4 regions of the Paenibacillus diazotrophicus genome follow, and region 1 is predicted to be linked to each of the others. Evidence: riboswitches for the same ligand, from Rfam matches in the RefSeq annotation. Region 1 holds a riboswitch; each other region holds the start of a gene.

Region 1 (4,379 bases):
CCGACTACGCGTCGAATGCCACCTTCAGCATGGGATCGGCGAACGCCATTCTCTATGCGAAATGGATCTCATCAAATGCACTGTTGTCCAGCTTGTCAGTGGATCAAGGGACATTGACACCAGCATTTACAGCAGCAACTATGAAATATAACGTGAATGGTGTAGCTAATTCCGTTTCAAGCAGCAATCTTTCTTTTACCACAGCGGATTCTCATGCGACGTTTACCGTTTCGGGAGCCGTATACAGTTCCGTAACCGGCAATATGTATACGTATAGAGCCAACAATTTACAGGTAGGCGCGAACCTGATTCAGATTAGCGTAACGGCCCCAGACGGGACTGGCAATACGTATATGGTAACTGTGAATCGGGAGGATGTATCCTGGCAGCCATCACCGGGTGGTACGCCGGCGGACAGTATAACGCCAACAGTGACACCACCTGGATCTACGAAACCAGCAGTTGATGTATTTAATAGCAGCATTGTTAATGTAATAAACTTAGTTAATGCTTTCGAGTCCAAGGTAGAGGAAGCTAAGAAATCTAATGTTAAGGTTGAATTTGCTGATACGAAAGGACACTGGGCCGAAAAAACTATCGATACTTTCGTGAAGCTACATGTGATTGAAGGTTACAAGGATGGTACGTTCAAGCCGGATGGTGAGATCACACGCGCTGAATTTGCAGTGATTCTGAGTCGGGTATTCGATATCAAAGGCGGCAGCAATACTGGTGTTGTTTTTAAGGACGTCGGTAACCACTGGGCTAAAGGCGCCATCGAGAAGCTCGCAGAGGCAGGAGTTATCAGCGGCTACGAGGATGTTACGTTCAAGCCAAATAAAACAATCACCCGCGAGGAAATGGTTGTCCTTTTGTCCCGCGTCATAAACCTTGGCAACCTAACAAAGGACACCACCAAAGGCAATTTCGATGACCTGAAGGGCTCCTATGCAGCAAACGAGATCAAAGCTGAAGCACAAGCTGGTATCATAAGCGGCAAAGCGGATGGGAAATTTTATACTAAGAGCAATGCCACACGCGCAGAAGCAATGCAGATCATCCTGAATGCGTTGAAGCTCAACCCACAATTAAAGACGCTGTTGGATTCACTTAACTAATGCCGGTTCTCCGGGAAAAAGAGACAAGTGTAATTTGGGGCTGTTAACGGAAGGCAGTTTTATTCATTCTTAAAACCACAAAAAGTGAGCAGAGCAGCGATTCTCCAGTTATTGAAGGATCGCTGCTCTGCATTTTTGATCATGGGTGGCTTGCTTTAGCGGAGAGGACGGACAGATTGCGGAAAAGCGGCAGCTATCAGCTTTGTTTCCGGATTTCGACCCGGCTGTCAACACCGTAAGCGCCTAAGGTGTATAGTGCGTGTGCCTTGGCTTCGGTCATTGGGAGAGCTTGCGAGAAATGGAGCAAAAAGGAGCAAATCATCGGCCGCTTAAGAGCGAAACCAAAGAATGCGCATTCATACGTGAAGGGGCGGCATTTTTGGTTTCTTTTGTCATCCGCCATGTTTTACAATAAATGGCCACAGGCGTAAGATTCAAATCAACAACCGAATGTAATATAACTGTTCTCAAATGGCTGAATTCCGGCAACGGGAACGGGGGAACCAATGGTGAATACGGCTTTTGCTCAGATAGCAGCCGCTCACCCTGGGGTGAATCCTTGCTGCATACTGAATAACACAGTACCAGCAGGGTAGGGCAATCTCGCTGCCCGAATCCGTCAGCTAACCCCGTAAGCCTCGAAGAGAGAGGATGAGCGCCATGATCGATTAACCGACCACGGAGAGCCCTGCCGCTTCTGTGGTCTTTTTGTTGCGCATACAGAGAGGAAAGGCGGTCTGTATAAGGAACTTAAAATCTTATAACAACGGGAATTAGAGCGATTGAGCGTTATTTTAAATGCTTTAAAGGGGGTGTTATTATCGTTACTGTGTTTATCGTGTGCTTCTGGGTTGGACTATTGCTCCTCCTCAGCGGAGGATTTCATGGGCATGGCTTGGCGGGTCATCTTCATGCGGGAGGCGCCGATGCTGGCGGTCCAGGCTTTGTGCCCATACTCCCTCTGATGGTGTTCGTCACGGTCTGGGGCGGGACTGGTTATGTGCTTACCCGGTTTACAGGAATGAATCTACTTGCAGTGGTACTGATCTGCACCGTGGTTGCCTTGCTGCTCGGCAGTTTGATGTATGCGGTGCTGGCCCGGGTGATGACCCGGTATGACAGCAGCATGAATGAAATGGATTATGAGCAGGTTGGGCAACTCGGGTACATCAGCATACCTGCGGTGGATGAAGCCGTTGGAGAAATGAAATATGTACTGCACGGGACGATGCGCTCTATTGGAGTGCGGGCAGAAACCGGCCAGCAGCTTGCCAAGGGCGACAGGGTGATTATTTTGAAGGTGGATAAGGGAATGGCGACAGTAACTCTCTTCGAGAGTGAAATCGAACAATTATAATTAATGGGGAGTGTCGGACATAATGGTTATTCTTTATTTAATCTCGGGAATCGTTGTTGTAATTCTGCTGGCTTTGTTCAGTATCGTGAACGCTTATAAAAAGGTTCCGCCCAATCAGGCAATGATTGTGTACGGCCTTGGCGGAAAAAGAGTAGTTCAGGGCGGCGGGACGTTCGTTATCCCCGGTTTCCAGAACAATAAGACCATCTCAATGATGCTGATGAGCTTCGATGTTATCCCGGCGCAGGCGATGTTCTCCAAGCAAGGCATCAAGCTTAACCTGGAGGCGGTAGCCCAGATAAAGATTAAGAGCGATCCTACGGCTATTCTGACTGCCAGTGAGCAGTTTATCGACCGGCCGGAGGAAGACCGCGAGACGATTATTCTACATTCGGTGGAAGGTCATTTGCGCGGCTTGATCGGACAATTAACGGTGGAATCTATTCTAAAAACTCCTGACGAGATCAACAGCAAAATGCGGGAGACCTGTTCGGAAGACCTCGACAAGATGGGGCTTGAGGTAGTCAGCTTCACCATTAAGAAGATTACTGATGACAAAGGATATATTGACAATATGGGGGTTCCGGAGATTGAGCGCATCCGCCGCGATGCCAGCATCGCCAAAGCCGAAGCGGAACGCGACATTCAGATCAAGCAAGCCGAGGCGGAGAAAGAATCCTCCATTGCCAAAGCCAATGCACATCAGGCTACCATTGAAGCAGGAACTGCCGCACGCGCCAAGGAATCCCAGTTCGAGAAGGAATTGAACATTAAGCAGGCAGACTTTAAGCTGGAGACAGAAGTGAAGAAAGCGCAGGCGGATCTTGCGTACGAATTGCAGCAGAACAAGATCAAACAGTCGCTGGTTACCGAGCAGGTCAAGATCACGCAGATGGAAGCAGAGGCTAACCGGACCGTCCGGGAAATCGAAGTTGAGTTGAGACAGAAAGAACTGGAGGCGACGGTGATCAAGCCTGCTGAGGCCGAGAACCAGGCTACGATCATGAGAGCGGAAGCCGCCAAGCAGCGGCAGATTCTTGAGGCGGAAGCAGAGGCAGCCACCATGACCAAGCGGGGGCTGGCGACCGCGGAAGCAGAACTGGCAAAGGGGAGAGCCAACGCGGAAATTGTTCAACTGGCTGGAGCGGCAGAAGCGGGGGCGCTGGAGAAGAAAGCTGAAGCGTACAAACAGTTCACGCAAGCCGCGCTTACAGTGGAATTCTTAAAGGTTCTGCCAGAGTTGGCTGAAAAGATCGCTTCTCCGCTGGCCAAGGTGGATAAGATTACAGTGATTTCCCAGGATGGAACATCATCCGGCGTGAACAAAATTACCGGTGATATCGCCAAAATCATGGCCCAGGTTCCTGAATTAACTCAGACCCTTACCGGTATGAACGTGACAGAGGCTCTCAGTGGGCTGCTCGGCCGGAACAAAGAGCAGTAATTTCACGGCTTTGTATTTCTATACTACAAGCGTTCCTACTCATAATACTGCTGGGGTGTCCCACTTACGGGACATCCCTTATTTTACTGCTGCCGAAAACGTTACCATTGGACAATGTACTATCTCATCTATGACCGTTATACTAAAACTACTATGTGATTAGATTGAATAGGTACTTAATATAGGGAGGCTAAATAATGATTAGAGCTACAGAAGACAATGAATATGTTGAATTGACGAGCCCCACTCAGCTCCCCAAAGCTTCAGGGTTTCTATGGAACGAGAAGATGATGATTCACGTCAATTGCCGCGGGTATGCGGTCGCGCAGTTTATGCAGCCTGAGCCTGCCAAGTATTCCTATGCGCCGAATCTGGAAGCGAAGACCTTTATGCAGCCGGAGCAGCCTTACTATGCCCATCATCCCGGCCGGTTTCTCTATGTGAAGGATGAAGAGACGGG
Region 2 (4,379 bases), on a different contig from region 1:
ATCCTGCTGGAGAGCAGGCATCTGAATAATTTCAGACTCGCGGAACTGGAACCCGACACGCTCTCACGCTGGACGCTTAGCATAACCAACCTAATTGAAAATCTGCTCGGAACTCTTGTCTGGTGAGGTGAAGGATTGTGAAAAGATCGATATCCCGCGGCTGGCACAGCATGAAAGAACAATTTTATATACTGATTCTGTTGTTTATCTACAGGCTGTTCTGGAGTTATTTCATGTACAAGTTTGTTAAAAGCGCAGTAGTTCCGATACTGCTGCGTTACCCTGATCAGGATGCAGGTGGCAGTGCAATGGGCAGACTTTTGTATTATGTGGAGGGGCAGATCGCACTAAGTACCCATTCCGGTGTTCAACAATGGCTCTGGATGCTGCTGGGTTTAAGTGCAATAAGGCTCCTGCTATCCCCATTCATCCGGGCAGGATTGCTCCATGAGCTTCATCAGGAACGTAAAGGCGAGCGTGGAATGTTCTTTTTTCCGGGTATGCGGCTATATGGGCTTCCGGTGTTGCTGTTCAGTCTTGCAGAATGGGTGCTTACAGCGCTGCCGCTCTACTGGCTTCTTCCCAAAATGTACGATCTGCTGCTTACCGGAATTGTGGATTATAAGCTGCTGCTGAAATTGGTACCCTACATTCTGGTTTGGCTATTATATCTATTCTTCATCCGAAAAATGCTGCTGTACATGCAGTTCGGTTATACAGGTGGTACAGGAACTCTGTCTTCTCTGCTGGTCTGTCTGAAAGTAATCATTCCTTCAGTGGGAGTATCGGCGGTGATGGGAGCAGGGGGATTGGTAATGATGCTTGCTTGTGGCGGGATGTCGATCTTTTGTCCCGGGATGCCGGCACTTCTGCTGAGGCAGTTCTCTCCCCTCCCCACTACACTGTTCAAAATGTGGGGAATCGCCGCACAATACCATCTCTGGTCCAGTAAATCATTTCCACAATAAATACTGCAATTTGCCGGCATAATAAAAGAGTCACTGCTCCTTGAGGGAGCGGGACTCTTTTTTTGGATTACAAAGTAAATAAGTGTATTTGCAAAACTGTAAATCCTCTGGTACAATGATGCCTGTACTACTAGTAACAAATTTGTAATCTTTAAGACGCAGCACATTCAAACACAATAAACTTACAAGCATTTGCAAATTGTCGACACGTCGCTCTTCTGGTGCATAAAACGCCAAATTCCCTGCACCGGGAAGTGGGGGAACCATATTTTGGGTGAATTGATCTCGCTTTAGAGGGGTCATAGGGGAACCTTCTACCGAATCCTTAAGCTAACCTCGCAGGCCTTGGAAGGAGTACATCTTTTGAGAAGTCAGAATTTTAAGAAAAAATGTACCGCAGCAGCACTTGGACTAGTAATGGTATTCTCCATCGGAGCTGGTAGCGCTTCCGCTGATTCGAAGATGGACAGCGTCATTGCTAAAACTATTGGAACCACCTATAAATTCGGAGGCACCAGCACAAACGGTTTCGATTGCTCCGGCTTCACCTCGTATGTTTTTAAAAGTGTCGGACTTACCCTACCACGCACGTCCAAGGCACAATTCAGCCTGGGAACATCCGTATCACGGAACAACTTGCGTTCAGGCGATCTGGTATTCTTCAATACCTTTGGATCAGGAGTTTCCCATGTCGGCATTTATGTCGGTGGAGGCAAATTCGCACAATCTTCCAGTTCGCGCGGTGTAAATATTTCTTCGCTGAGTCAAGCCTACTGGGCCAACCGCTACGTTGGCGCTAAACGAGTGATGAGCACTACAGCTTACAAGACCGTTGCCTACGACTAATTGAAGTTTTTATCCCCTCAAAATCACACCTCTAACAACTAAATGTAACTTATACGAGCCCGGAACTGATTATTGCCGTAATCATTTCCGGGTTTTTCCTTTTCCTTATTCTCCCTTTTACACACTTTTTAGAGCTTTGAAACACCCTTTTTGATAAATATTCCAGATACATCTTCCATACCTCTAACTCACGGAGTAATAAACAAGCGCAAATTAGGCATTTTTCTCTTAAAAGGCTCAAAAAATATGTATTTATATGCTTTTAGTGATTGCCAACTGCTTCTGTCTTTGTTACAATTATCGCAGTAAGTCGATAGTAACATTTTTGTAATTATTCAAACCTGATTTACAAAGGTTTTGTCATTGTTTGATCCGTAAGCTAATCCTAATCAACAGTCGTGCCGAGTTCCTTAATTATTAAGGAAACGGGGGAACCGATTTTGGGTGAATTGACCTCCTATTCACAGAGGGGTCATAGGGGACCTTCAACCGAACCCTTAAGCTAACCTCGTAGGCATTTGGAAGGGGTATTTACTTTTGAAGAAGAAGCTGGCAGCCGCACTACTCAGTTTTTCCATCATTCTTACCATCGGAGCGGGAAGCGCTTTCGCAGACTCCAAGATGGACCAGGTTATCGACAAAGCCATCGGTACTAAATACGTATCCGGCGGAGTTTCGACTAACGGGTTTGATTGCTCCGGATTTACCATGTATGTGTTTGATAAGATTGGAATCAACCTTCCTCACCAGTCTGGTTCCCAATATCAAATGGGTACTGCCGTATCCCGCGATAACATTAGACCAGGCGATCTTGTATTCTTTAATACAAGCGGCAAAGGAATATCCCATGTCGGCATTTATGTCGGTGAAGGCAAGTTCGCACACGCTTCTTCCAAGCGCGGTGTAACCATCAGCTCGCTGAGTGACAGCTACTACGTCAACCGCTACGTTGGCGCCAAACGAATTATGAGCACAGATGCTTATCAAGCAGTTGCTACTGATTCACAAGATAACGACGATGTACAATAAGGTCTAATATTGTAACTGAACAAGCTCTTTTCCAGGATTTTTGCCGAAATCTTGGAGGGGGCTTGTTTTTTTGTCTCTATAAAAGTTACTTACCCTCCTCGTTATTTGTAAAACATAAAAAACCGCGATTTTTGCTAATTCTAAAAATATATTTTTATGCGTCGAAATGGAATGGTTTTGTATATAATTATGATATAACGTTTCATTCTGAAGGGAGGCGGATAGCGGATGATTAGTTCTTCTGTAACATTTTACGTTGTCCCCATGGAAGTGAATCACGCTGCAGAAATATGTGAATGGGTATATAAACCTCCATACAACATTTATGGCTGGATGTCCTGGGAGCAAATGCAGGCCTTGGATGTTGAATTCGGTGATCCCCGGCTGCGCAGTGAGCAGTATGTTTCTGTGCTGAATAGTCAAGGTATCCTCTGCGGTTTTGCACAGCTATTCCCGATGGAGGGTGTTGTCCGGCTTGGAATTGGCATGCGGCCTGATCTATGCGGGCAGGGTATGGGCCATCTGTTCATGAACGCCATCGTCAAGGAAGCCCTATCACGTTATCCGGAGCGTGAGATTGATCTGGAGGTGCTTACCTGGAACCAGAGGGCTATTCGCGCTTATCAAAAAAGCGGATTTACCATTACAGATACTTATGAACGCCGGACTCCGACGGGAGATAAGCCATTTTATTGTATGGTCTATAACAAATAGCACAAATCATTCATTTTTTTGTCACAAATGCTATGATAACGCTTTACCTTCTTGTATAATGTAGGAAGCAGCTTACATGGAGGGGACGGATGCAGATGCAGAAATGGATCATGAGCGGTTTGTTTTTTGCCGCCTGTGCCTTTGCGGTAATCTTAATGTTCACCTTGCCCGGCAAAGCCGAAGTCGCTGAGGAGAACAAACCAACAATGCCCGAAGTACAGATGGATGCGGCGAGCGCCGAGGCTACAGTGAAGGCTAATTGCATCACCTGCCATGGTGACCAGCTCCAGGGCGCTGTCGGCCCTAGTCTCCAGCAGGAAGGCGGCAAGCATGACGCCGGAGAGATTTTTACCATTGTCACCAAGGGCCGCGGACAGATGCCTTCTTTCAAGGATAAGCTGGCGCCCGAGGAGATCGCGAATGTAGCAATGTGGCTTGCGGAGAAGAAGTAGTTCTCCTCATATTACATCACCTCCGTAACACAAAATGCCCGTACAAGGATCATGTGGATCCTGTACAGGGCATTTTTTATATAAGGGATATGAATTTCCAATCTAATCTGTCCTGCAAGGGTTGGAGTGTTAACGATTCTTCTCAAAAGCCTCATTAAATTCATGGGCCTGCCGGATATCAAGTGCCGTAAGGCCATCTTCACCCACAGCAGACAGACGCAGGACGACAGTTTTGTAGTCAACTGTAATATGCGGATGATGCTCGAATGCTTCCGAGATAGCTGCTACCTCATCCACAAAAGCAATGCCCTTCATATATTCGTTGAACATGTATTTGCGCACCAGGGTACTCGGCTCCAGCTTCCATCCT
Region 3 (4,379 bases), on a different contig from region 1:
AGATGTTCACAATCAGTTTGTGCTTGCCCTGCAGCAGGAGCCCCATCAGCGAATTGCTGACCCTAAGAGCGCCAAGCGTATTCACATTATAAATGCGTGCCATCGCGGTGTCATTCATGTCTACCAGCATGGTGGCATCATCCGCACGATCAATAATTCCAGCATTGTTAATAATCATATCCAGATGCCCTGTGCATCCTGCAATGGTTCGTGCTGCACGCTTTACACTGTCACTGCTGCCGACATCCATCGGAACCAGAATTAACTGCCCCTTGTACTTAACTGCGAGTGCTTCCAGTGCTTCCGACTCCTCCATGTACCTCCCTGCAAACACCTTATAGTGATTCTCCAGCAGCCAGCGCACAAGGAAAAACCCGAGTCCCCGGTCAGCACCGGTAACACAAGCGACCTTTTTCATGGAATGGGTCACTCCCTTTTATTTGACATCAGTATACAGAAATCGCCAATTCCCTTCCACCTTAGCATGACAATTGTCATTTTACAACGTCCTCTGTTGGACTATCGGGCTATTCAGGGCCTGCTGATTCTTCTTTTTGATTTAATTTTGAACTATGTTACAATCAGGAATATCATTGCTAGCAACCGAATTGTTAGCAAAATAAACTGCCAGGAGCGTGACCTAAATGTCTATACAACAAATCCACAGTCTTGATGAATTGCATGAATACATTGCCCAGCCCGGTAAAAAACTGCTCTTCAAGCACAGCACCACCTGCCCGATCAGCGCCAAGGCGAATGAAGAATTCCAGGCTTATGTCCAGAGCTCCGGCACTACCGCTGCTGTGGTTCATGTGATTGAAGACCGCCCGGTCTCCAACCAGATTGCCGAAGACTTCGGGATCAAGCATGAGTCTCCGCAAATCTTCCTGCTGGAAGATGGTGAGGTCCGCTGGAACACCTCCCACTGGAAAATCACCCGCGATGCCCTCAAGGAAGCTGTGAGCCAATGAGCCAGCCTGTGATCATTTATTCTACAGCCAACTGCAGTGACTGCAATCAGGTGAAGCAGCTGATGAAGGAGCAGGACATTCCTTTTGAAGTACGGGATGTAATGACCAGTACCGTTTATCAGGAAGAGGTTGAGAAGCTGGGCTTCATGGGCGTTCCTGTTACTGTATCTGGAGCACATGTCGTCAAAGGATTCAATCTGCCCGAGCTGAACAAGCTTATTGCAGCAGCCAAATAGATCAGATTCATTGGGCTAATTAGAGCAGCAAGATATCCGGGAGGAGTAGTCTCCCGGATATCTTTTTGTCTGGTGCATGAATGAATACGCATTCATATCAGCGATTCCAATCCTTATTATCCCCCAAATATAAAAACTGGCGTGCGAATGAGATAATGAGCCGATAAGTGGCAAGATATATGGTTTTACCTGTTTATTTCCTTTGAACTTTCCGATTTCAATGTGAAATTGACGGAACCACTCCCTTTTTCCTTTTTACAAAGATATTCCTGAAAGAGTATGATTCGTTTTGAACTTATTCATGGAAACCAATCAACGCTGAATTCCCGTCATACGGGAAACGGGGGAACCACCAGGCCAAAAGCCTACATGGGGTGAATCCAAAGGAGACTGCAGAGATGCGGCCTCACAAGGCAGGGCGACTCTCACCGCCCGAATCCGACAGCTAACCCCGTAAGCGTATAGAGAGAGAACTTGATCCGCCACGCTTTTGCGCCAGGTTTATTTGAACCTGTACGGAAGCCGCAGCAGAGGTCCTCCTCTGCTGCGGCTTTTTTGCGCAACATATTTGGGGAACGGGGCTTCGCCGGGGGAGCGGCTGGAAGCTGGGCGAACTGGTGTATCTAATCCGAGGAGGAAACTGGAATGGAATCGCGCACGGCGGCTTCCGCATCCGAATTTGCGGAATATGTTGAAAAGTACAGCGAAAATATCCTTACGCTCTGCAGTCTGCTGCTGGGACAGGGTTCTGAAGCGGAGACGGCTGCCGTGAAGAGCTTCACGGAGCTGTATGTGCCTTATCTGCGAAAAGGCTGCTGCCCGCAGAGCTTCTCCATTCTGGCCTACCGCGCATGCATTCGGCATTGCTCCCGGATTGCACAAGACCGCAAAGCCTGCCTTGCAGCTTGCCTGCCCTGGGAGGATCAGGTTGTGCATGCGCTACGGTATGGCATGCGGCTCCCCTTGACGGAGATCAGCGAGATCCTCATGAAGAGCCTGCCTGAGCTTAAGGCGCAGCTCCGGCAAATGCGTGAACTGCTGGCGGCACATGAAGCTACACTGCCCACATCAAATTTATCTGCCGGATAAGATCGAATAGCATGCAGCATAGTGAATAGATATCATTCAAAAAAGCCGCGGCAACCTGCCGCGGCTTCTGATTCGTTCTTATTCTTTTTTGCCCTTTTTGCTTCTTTTGTCTTTTGCACCATTGCCGCCCTTGGCAAATCTCAGGAATGCCATGCAGCATCCTAATAATCCTAAACCAAGCAATAACGTCTGCAGCGCACCCAGCCAGGTTGAGCCTTCTGAATGAATTAGACTACTGATGATAATCAGCAGAATCGAAGCCGCAACCAGTAAGGGCGTTTGTCTTTTTTTCATCAACATTACCACTCCTTACTTACTAAGGTACACTATACAGCATGATTTCGCCAGATGAACGGATAACGGATGTCTGGCTTATTTCGCGTCTTTAAAGCCCTTGTTCTTAGCAAACGTCCAGATGGACAGCAGCATTATAGCTATCCCAGCTCCCGCCATTACTCCCTGTACAAAATCGCGCAGATTCGATCCGTCGGAAGAAATCAGCAAACTTCCGGAATTGAGCAGCATACCTGCAAACATCAATAACGCGAATGATTGTTTCTTTTTGTCCATCCTGAACTCTCCTCACACAGTTAGTGGGTTCCACTCAAATCTTGTAAGCCTTCATCGCTTTTCTGATCTCCTTGATGCTTGGGCGTTTGCCGTACATCAGAACGCCTGTGCGGTAGATCTTGGCGGCGAGCCAGCCCAGTCCGAAGGTGGTCACGAGCAAGATGATGAGTGATACGGCAATCTCCCAGAACGCTACTTCCCCTATACCGATGCGCAGCAGCATGCTGAGCGGTGAGGTGATGGGCACAAAGCTCGCCACTTTGATAAGCATAGTATTAGGAGCTGAGATGCTAAACAACGGAATGTAGAAGGCCAAAAAGGTACACATCATTACCGGCATAACGGCCTGGCCCAGATCCTCCGTGCGGCTCACAATGGAGCCTACAGCAGCATACATCAGTGCATACAGGAAGAATCCAAGAATATACAGGATAAAACCGTATACCAGGATGCCATAATTCAATTGTCCAAGATCCAGGTCAAAATCAGTCAATATGCTGGCGTTATGCGGAAGCATCAGATTGATGGCAATACTTGCCGAGATAATGGCAATCTGCATCAGGCCGACCAGGAAGATCCCGATCACCTTGCCGAACATTTGCGTGAGCGGCGAAGCGCTGGTAATCAGAATTTCCATGATGCGGGAGCTTTTCTCTGAGGTTACTTCTGCCGAAATCATATTTCCAGTCATGGTAATCGACATAAAGAAGAGGATCAGCAGCACATAGACGATAACATAATTGATAGCTGGCTTCGATTTATCTGCTGCCGCCCCACCGTCTGTTCCATCCGTACTAAGCTGCTGGGTGCCGATGGACACCGGCGCGAACATCGCCGCTACCTGTTCCTGAGTCAGCTTATCACCGGCGATCAGCTGTGTATTGATCTGCTGCAGTGCACTCTGAAGGTAAGTCTGCACATCTCCATCCAGTTCCCCGTCCTTGCTGTGATAGGTGACTGGAGGCACGCCTTCCCCGCCTTTGGCATCAAAGGTAAGGTAGCCTTCGATGGTATTGTCATCAAGTCCCTTCTTCAGGGCAGCATCATCCGCCGAGGTAAAGGCCGTGAAAGCCACGGTGTCCTTATCTTTATCTTTATCTGCATCCGCATCCGGATTCACAGGCGGCGCATATGCCAGCAAGAGCTCAGCGGCACGGTTCCCCTGTTCAGCCACAACACCGATCTGTGTGTTCTTGGCCCCATCATCCCCTTGGAATACCTTGATGAGATATGGCACGTTCATACCGATGCTGAGCAAGAGCACCAGAATCAATGTAGTAATCATGAAGGATTTGGTTCTGACTTTGTTCTTAAACGTAAAGCTGATAATTGTCCCCATCTTATTCATGAGATTCACCCACCGCTCTGATAAAGATTTGGTTCAAGGTTGGTTCCTTGATTTCAAAATGCTCAATTTCACTTACTGCCATCGCATGCTGGAGAATACGCTGTGCTGCACCAATATCGCCGATGGAGAGCACATAACCCCGCTCCTGCTTCTGCACTGCGTTAA
Region 4 (4,379 bases), on a different contig from region 1:
GATAAGTATAAAATGTTGTTTCAGCCATTCTCCCAGGCAGATGCTTCCCATACCCGCAAATATCCCGGCACAGGTCTCGGGCTGGCGATCTGCAAGAAACTCGTAGAACTTATGGAGGGAAGCATTTGGTCGGAAAATGCCACAGGCGGGGGGAGTGTTTTTAGCTTCAGAATCCCTCTGCAGCGGATGGAACCTATTCCTCAACAGGAGGTTTGCCAATAAGAGAGTTTTAATTATATAATTTTAAAGGAAATACCTTCATCACAACAGTCCCGACGGGACAGAAAGGAACTCTCATTTGAACAAATCAAATAAAAACAATGTCATGCTTCCCCAATTAAGCAAAGCGGAGAAACGCAGGGCACAACAGGAACAGGACAAGCAGAAAACGAGAATCCTGATTATTAGCACAGTGGCCATTGTAGTGATTATTTTCACCGTGCTTATTCTTTTGGCATCGAAGGACTCTTCTTCCAATGCAGGTTCAGGCGAAGCGGTTCAATTCAATTACAGTGAGCTTCCAAGACTGGGCAAAGCGGATGCACCGGTTAAAATCGTCGAATTCGGTGATTTCAAATGCCCGGCGTGTGCCAATTTTGCAGGTGTCATCAAGCCACAGCTGGCCCAGGAATATGTGAATCAGAATAAAGCAGCTATTTACTTCGTAAATATGGCCTTTATCGGTCCGGATTCTGAAACGGCCTCTCTGGCAGCCCTCTCGGTATACCATCAGAATAGTGATGCTTTCTGGAAGTATTACGATGCAATTTATGCGAATCAAGGGGATGAAAATGCTGAATGGGCTACACAGGATTTTCTGGTGAATCTGGCAGAGAAGGAAAAGCTGCCCATTGATTTAGATCTGTTGCGCAAGGATATCAAGGAACGGACCTATGAAAGTGAACTGCAAAAGGATATTACTCTTGCCAAGGATACCGGAGTCACCTCCACACCTACTGTATTTATTAATGGATACAAAGTAGAGGAGCCATTCAATATGGAAGCCATAGATGCACAGATGAAGTCTGCTTCCGAAGCAGTGAGCGCCGAGTGATGAAGTTCTCTACGTTCTGCAGGCGCCACTGTCTCTATCTGGCCTGGTTCGTGTCCGTTATTGCGGTAGCGGGAAGCTTGTATCTTAGCGAGGTCCTAAAGTACGAGCCATGTAAGCTGTGCTGGTTCCAGCGTATATTTATGTACCCGCAGCTCATCCTGCTGGGCATTGCCACATACCGGAATGACAAAAAGATAATTCCTTATGTGCTTCCTTTAAGTCTAATTGGGGGTAGCATAAGTGTTTATCATTATGCCGAGCAGAAGATTCCTGCACTCAGCAAGGTGCTCCCATGTACGATTGGCGTACCCTGTAATAAAGATTATCTTAATTTTTTCGGGTTCATTACGATCCCTTTGCTTGCCCTGATCGCATTTGCTCTAATCACGATTTTGCTCTGGACCGGGCGTAAAGAGGACACCGTAGACTAGACAGAGCCACAGCAGAATATAGAGGGCAATCATTCCTGAAATTTCTGACACAAATATAGATAAAAATCATGAAAAAACCCGGTATGAAGGGATATTCGCAGAGAATGAAAGATCGCTATATCCCTCATCTTTGTTTTGCGTAAATTGGATGTTTTTTCATTCTTTTTTCATTTTTTTCACCGCTTTACGGAAGAGGCATTGTAGACTATCATTAGACCTTGTGAGAAGTTGAATATGCGCTGAATTTTCTGTAAGGAAAAACGGGGGAACCAACATTGGCCAAGCGCCAAAGGGGTGAATCGGGAACGGTCCGCAAGGGCTATAACCGTAGGGCTACCACAGCCCGAATCCGCCAGCTAACCTCGTAAGCAACGGTGGGATAATGACGATGCGTAAGCATGCGGATCATTTCCGTATGCTTATTTTTGTGCCTGCATTTATGAAATCCACCAATGAAAACAGCGCACGGTATTACCGTTTCAACGTAAGCAAAGAGAGGAACTGTTACTACAATGGTAAGCAAGGTAAAACGACTATTGATCGGGCGTCCGATGAAGTCGAACGAACTCGATCATGAAAAGTTATCCAAGGTGAAAGCACTGGCTGTCCTGTCTTCTGATGCGCTCTCGTCTGTAGCCTACGGAACGGAACAAATCCTGATTGTGCTGGTAGCCGCAGGCTTCACAGCTATCTGGTACTCATTGCCAATTGCATTAGCCGTATTGGGCTTGCTGGCTATTTTGATTTTATCCTATCGCCAGACTATTTTTGCTTATCCGCAAGGCGGAGGCGCGTATATCGTTGCCAAGAGCAACCTCGGGGTTCCTACTGGACTCTTAGCAGGCGGATCGCTTCTGGTCGACTATATTTTGACCGTTGCGGTTAGTGCGTCGGCAGGGACGGATGCGATCACATCCGCTTTTCCTAATCTTCATAATCATAGTGTTCTAATCGCCGTAACCGTTATTCTGCTCTTGACCCTTGTCAACCTACGAGGCGTTACGGAATCTGCATCGTTCATTGCTATTCCTGTGTATCTGTTCGTAGTATCGATCTTCGTGTTGATCATTGCGGGAATATTCAAATATGCAACCGGCGGAGCCCATGCCAATGTTCCAGAAATCGGGGCTGCTGTATCGAATGTCAGTTTGTTTTTACTGCTTAAAGCCTTCAGCTCCGGCTGTTCGGCCCTTACAGGAGTAGAGGCGGTATCGAACGCAATTCCAAACTTCAAGGCACCTGCTGAGAGAAATGCGGCCAAAACCTTGATGATGATGGGAATTATCCTTGGAAGTATGTTTACAGGAATCACGCTGCTCGCCTACTGGTACGGAATTACACCGGATACCAAAGCTACAGTTGTATCCCAAATTGCTGAATCTACTTTTGGACGCGGTGGTTTGTACTTCTTCATTCAAGGGATTACTGCTGTAATTCTCTTCCTTGCAGCCAATACGGCTTACTCAGCTTTCCCGCTGCTGGCGTTTATGTTTGCCAAAGATAAATATCTGCCCCATGCCTTTATGGTCCGAGGCGACCGTTTGGGCTTCTCTAACGGCATTATCTTCTTGGGTGTATTATCAGCCCTGCTTGTCGCTGCTTTTCATGGAAATACAGAAAGTCTGATTCCTTTGTATGCAGTGGGTGTATTCATTCCTTTTACCCTGTCCCAGCTTGGTATGATGGTGCACTGGTATAAATCCAAACCTAAAGGCTGGCAAAATAAATTTGCTGTGAATACGGTGGGGATGCTTACTACCCTGACCATTACTCTGATCTTTATCATCACGAAGTTCTCGAGTGTATGGATGGCCTTTATCTTCCTGCCGGTTGTAATGTTCGTGTTCCACCGGATTCACCGCCATTATCTCAATACAGCAGATCAGCTGCGTATTTGTCCGGAAACGGATAAACCTTGTATCAAAGGAAGCACCGTAGTTGTTCCTGTCGCAGGTGTAACCCGTGCAGTTCTGCATTCCATCAGCTATGCCAAGTCCTTAACGGATAATGTGGTAGCCGTGTATGTTGGATTTGATGAAGAAGAAATTAACAAAATGGAACAGAAGTGGGAGGAATGGAATCCGGGAGTGCGCTTAATTGTACTACGTTCCCGGTATCGCAGCATTCTTCGTCCGCTTGTCAAGTTCATTGATACAGTGGAGTGGAAGACCGCTTCTACCGACCATATCACGGTACTCATTCCGCAGTTTATTACGAAGCATTGGTGGCAGGCGATCCTGCATAACCAGACCAGCTTGTTCATCCGCTCTTATCTGATGAATCAAAAAGATATCATCGTAGCGACAGTGCCTTATCATTTGCATAAATAAATAGATGTATTACATTAACAGGGCTGTTTCCGGATACTTCGGGAGCGGCTCTTTTGTATTGGCTATGTTAAACCTTATTGTTGATATTTGATTATTACGAACAAACGTTCTATAATAAAGGTAATATCATTTTTCGGAGATGATTTACCTATGGATTTAAAGGAACTGAAGAAGCTTGCCGATACTTTGGACGATAGCAGCAAGCGGGAGCTTATCTATTTCTTGCAGTCCCAAACCAAGGGCATGTTGGCTCCTGTAAGAGCAATTGATGAGATACAAGAGCAGAAGCACAAAGATGGGCTTGTTTGCCCGCATTGCAAAAGCCATTCCGTTGTTCGGTTCGGCAAGTACCTAGTAAAAACACGTGCTGGAGAGGTCAAACGTCAGCGTTACCGTTGTAAGTCCTGTCGCCAAACGTTCAATGACCTTACGAACACCCCTTTGCAACGAACGAGGCGACCTCATATGTGGGTTCGTTTTATTGAATGCATGATTGAGGGCTTTTCTCTTAGAAAATGTGCAAAGCAGTTAACCGATGAAGTCACACATGTCACCTTGTTTTAC

Evidence for each region. Region 1 has a riboswitch for cyclic di-AMP ahead of ACAN54_RS29360 (NfeD family membrane protein). Riboswitches for the same ligand answer to the same signal wherever they lie in the genome.
Region 2: it holds a riboswitch for cyclic di-AMP, as region 1 does, so the genes downstream of both, ACAN54_RS29475 (C40 family peptidase) here and ACAN54_RS29360 (NfeD family membrane protein) in region 1, are expected to answer to the same signal.
Region 3: it holds a riboswitch for cyclic di-AMP, as region 1 does, so the genes downstream of both, ACAN54_RS18535 (hypothetical protein) here and ACAN54_RS29360 (NfeD family membrane protein) in region 1, are expected to answer to the same signal.
Region 4: it holds a riboswitch for cyclic di-AMP, as region 1 does, so the genes downstream of both, ACAN54_RS02580 (APC family permease) here and ACAN54_RS29360 (NfeD family membrane protein) in region 1, are expected to answer to the same signal.

The regions. Positions count from the first base shown of each region.
Region 1 covers NZ_JBGJZN010000015.1:48,486-52,864, reverse strand. Annotated here, with positions in the region: partial or broken gene ACAN54_RS29365 (S-layer homology domain-containing protein) at 1-1,118, shown strand, start outside; cyclic di-AMP (ydaO/yuaA leader) riboswitch at 1,582-1,771, shown strand; gene ACAN54_RS29360 (NfeD family membrane protein) at 1,948-2,475, shown strand; gene ACAN54_RS29355 (flotillin family protein) at 2,498-3,919, shown strand; gene ACAN54_RS29350 (GH36-type glycosyl hydrolase domain-containing protein) at 4,117-4,379, shown strand, end outside.
Region 2 covers NZ_JBGJZN010000016.1:15,752-20,130, reverse strand. Annotated here, with positions in the region: gene ACAN54_RS29490 (M1 family metallopeptidase) at 1-126, shown strand, start outside; gene ACAN54_RS29485 (hypothetical protein) at 171-968, shown strand; cyclic di-AMP (ydaO/yuaA leader) riboswitch at 1,190-1,328, shown strand; gene ACAN54_RS29480 (C40 family peptidase) at 1,386-1,814, shown strand; cyclic di-AMP (ydaO/yuaA leader) riboswitch at 2,204-2,346, shown strand; gene ACAN54_RS29475 (C40 family peptidase) at 2,352-2,843, shown strand; gene ACAN54_RS29470 (GNAT family N-acetyltransferase) at 3,072-3,557, shown strand; gene ACAN54_RS29465 (c-type cytochrome) at 3,653-4,009, shown strand; gene ACAN54_RS29460 (4a-hydroxytetrahydrobiopterin dehydratase) at 4,139-4,379, opposite strand, start outside.
Region 3 covers NZ_JBGJZN010000004.1:367,911-372,289, reverse strand. Annotated here, with positions in the region: gene ACAN54_RS18550 (SDR family NAD(P)-dependent oxidoreductase) at 1-418, opposite strand, end outside; gene ytxJ (bacillithiol system redox-active protein YtxJ) at 645-971, shown strand; gene ACAN54_RS18540 (glutaredoxin family protein) at 968-1,207, shown strand; cyclic di-AMP (ydaO/yuaA leader) riboswitch at 1,514-1,683, shown strand; gene ACAN54_RS18535 (hypothetical protein) at 1,853-2,296, shown strand; gene ACAN54_RS18530 (hypothetical protein) at 2,375-2,590, opposite strand; gene ACAN54_RS18525 (hypothetical protein) at 2,669-2,866, opposite strand; gene ACAN54_RS18520 (ABC transporter permease) at 2,901-4,214, opposite strand; gene ACAN54_RS18515 (ABC transporter ATP-binding protein) at 4,207-4,379, opposite strand, start outside.
Region 4 covers NZ_JBGJZN010000001.1:579,956-584,334, forward strand. Annotated here, with positions in the region: gene ACAN54_RS02565 (ATP-binding protein) at 1-222, shown strand, start outside; gene ACAN54_RS02570 (DsbA family protein) at 299-1,054, shown strand; gene ACAN54_RS02575 (disulfide oxidoreductase) at 1,054-1,485, shown strand; cyclic di-AMP (ydaO/yuaA leader) riboswitch at 1,713-1,871, shown strand; gene ACAN54_RS02580 (APC family permease) at 1,998-3,815, shown strand; gene ACAN54_RS02585 (IS1595 family transposase) at 3,966-4,379, shown strand, end outside.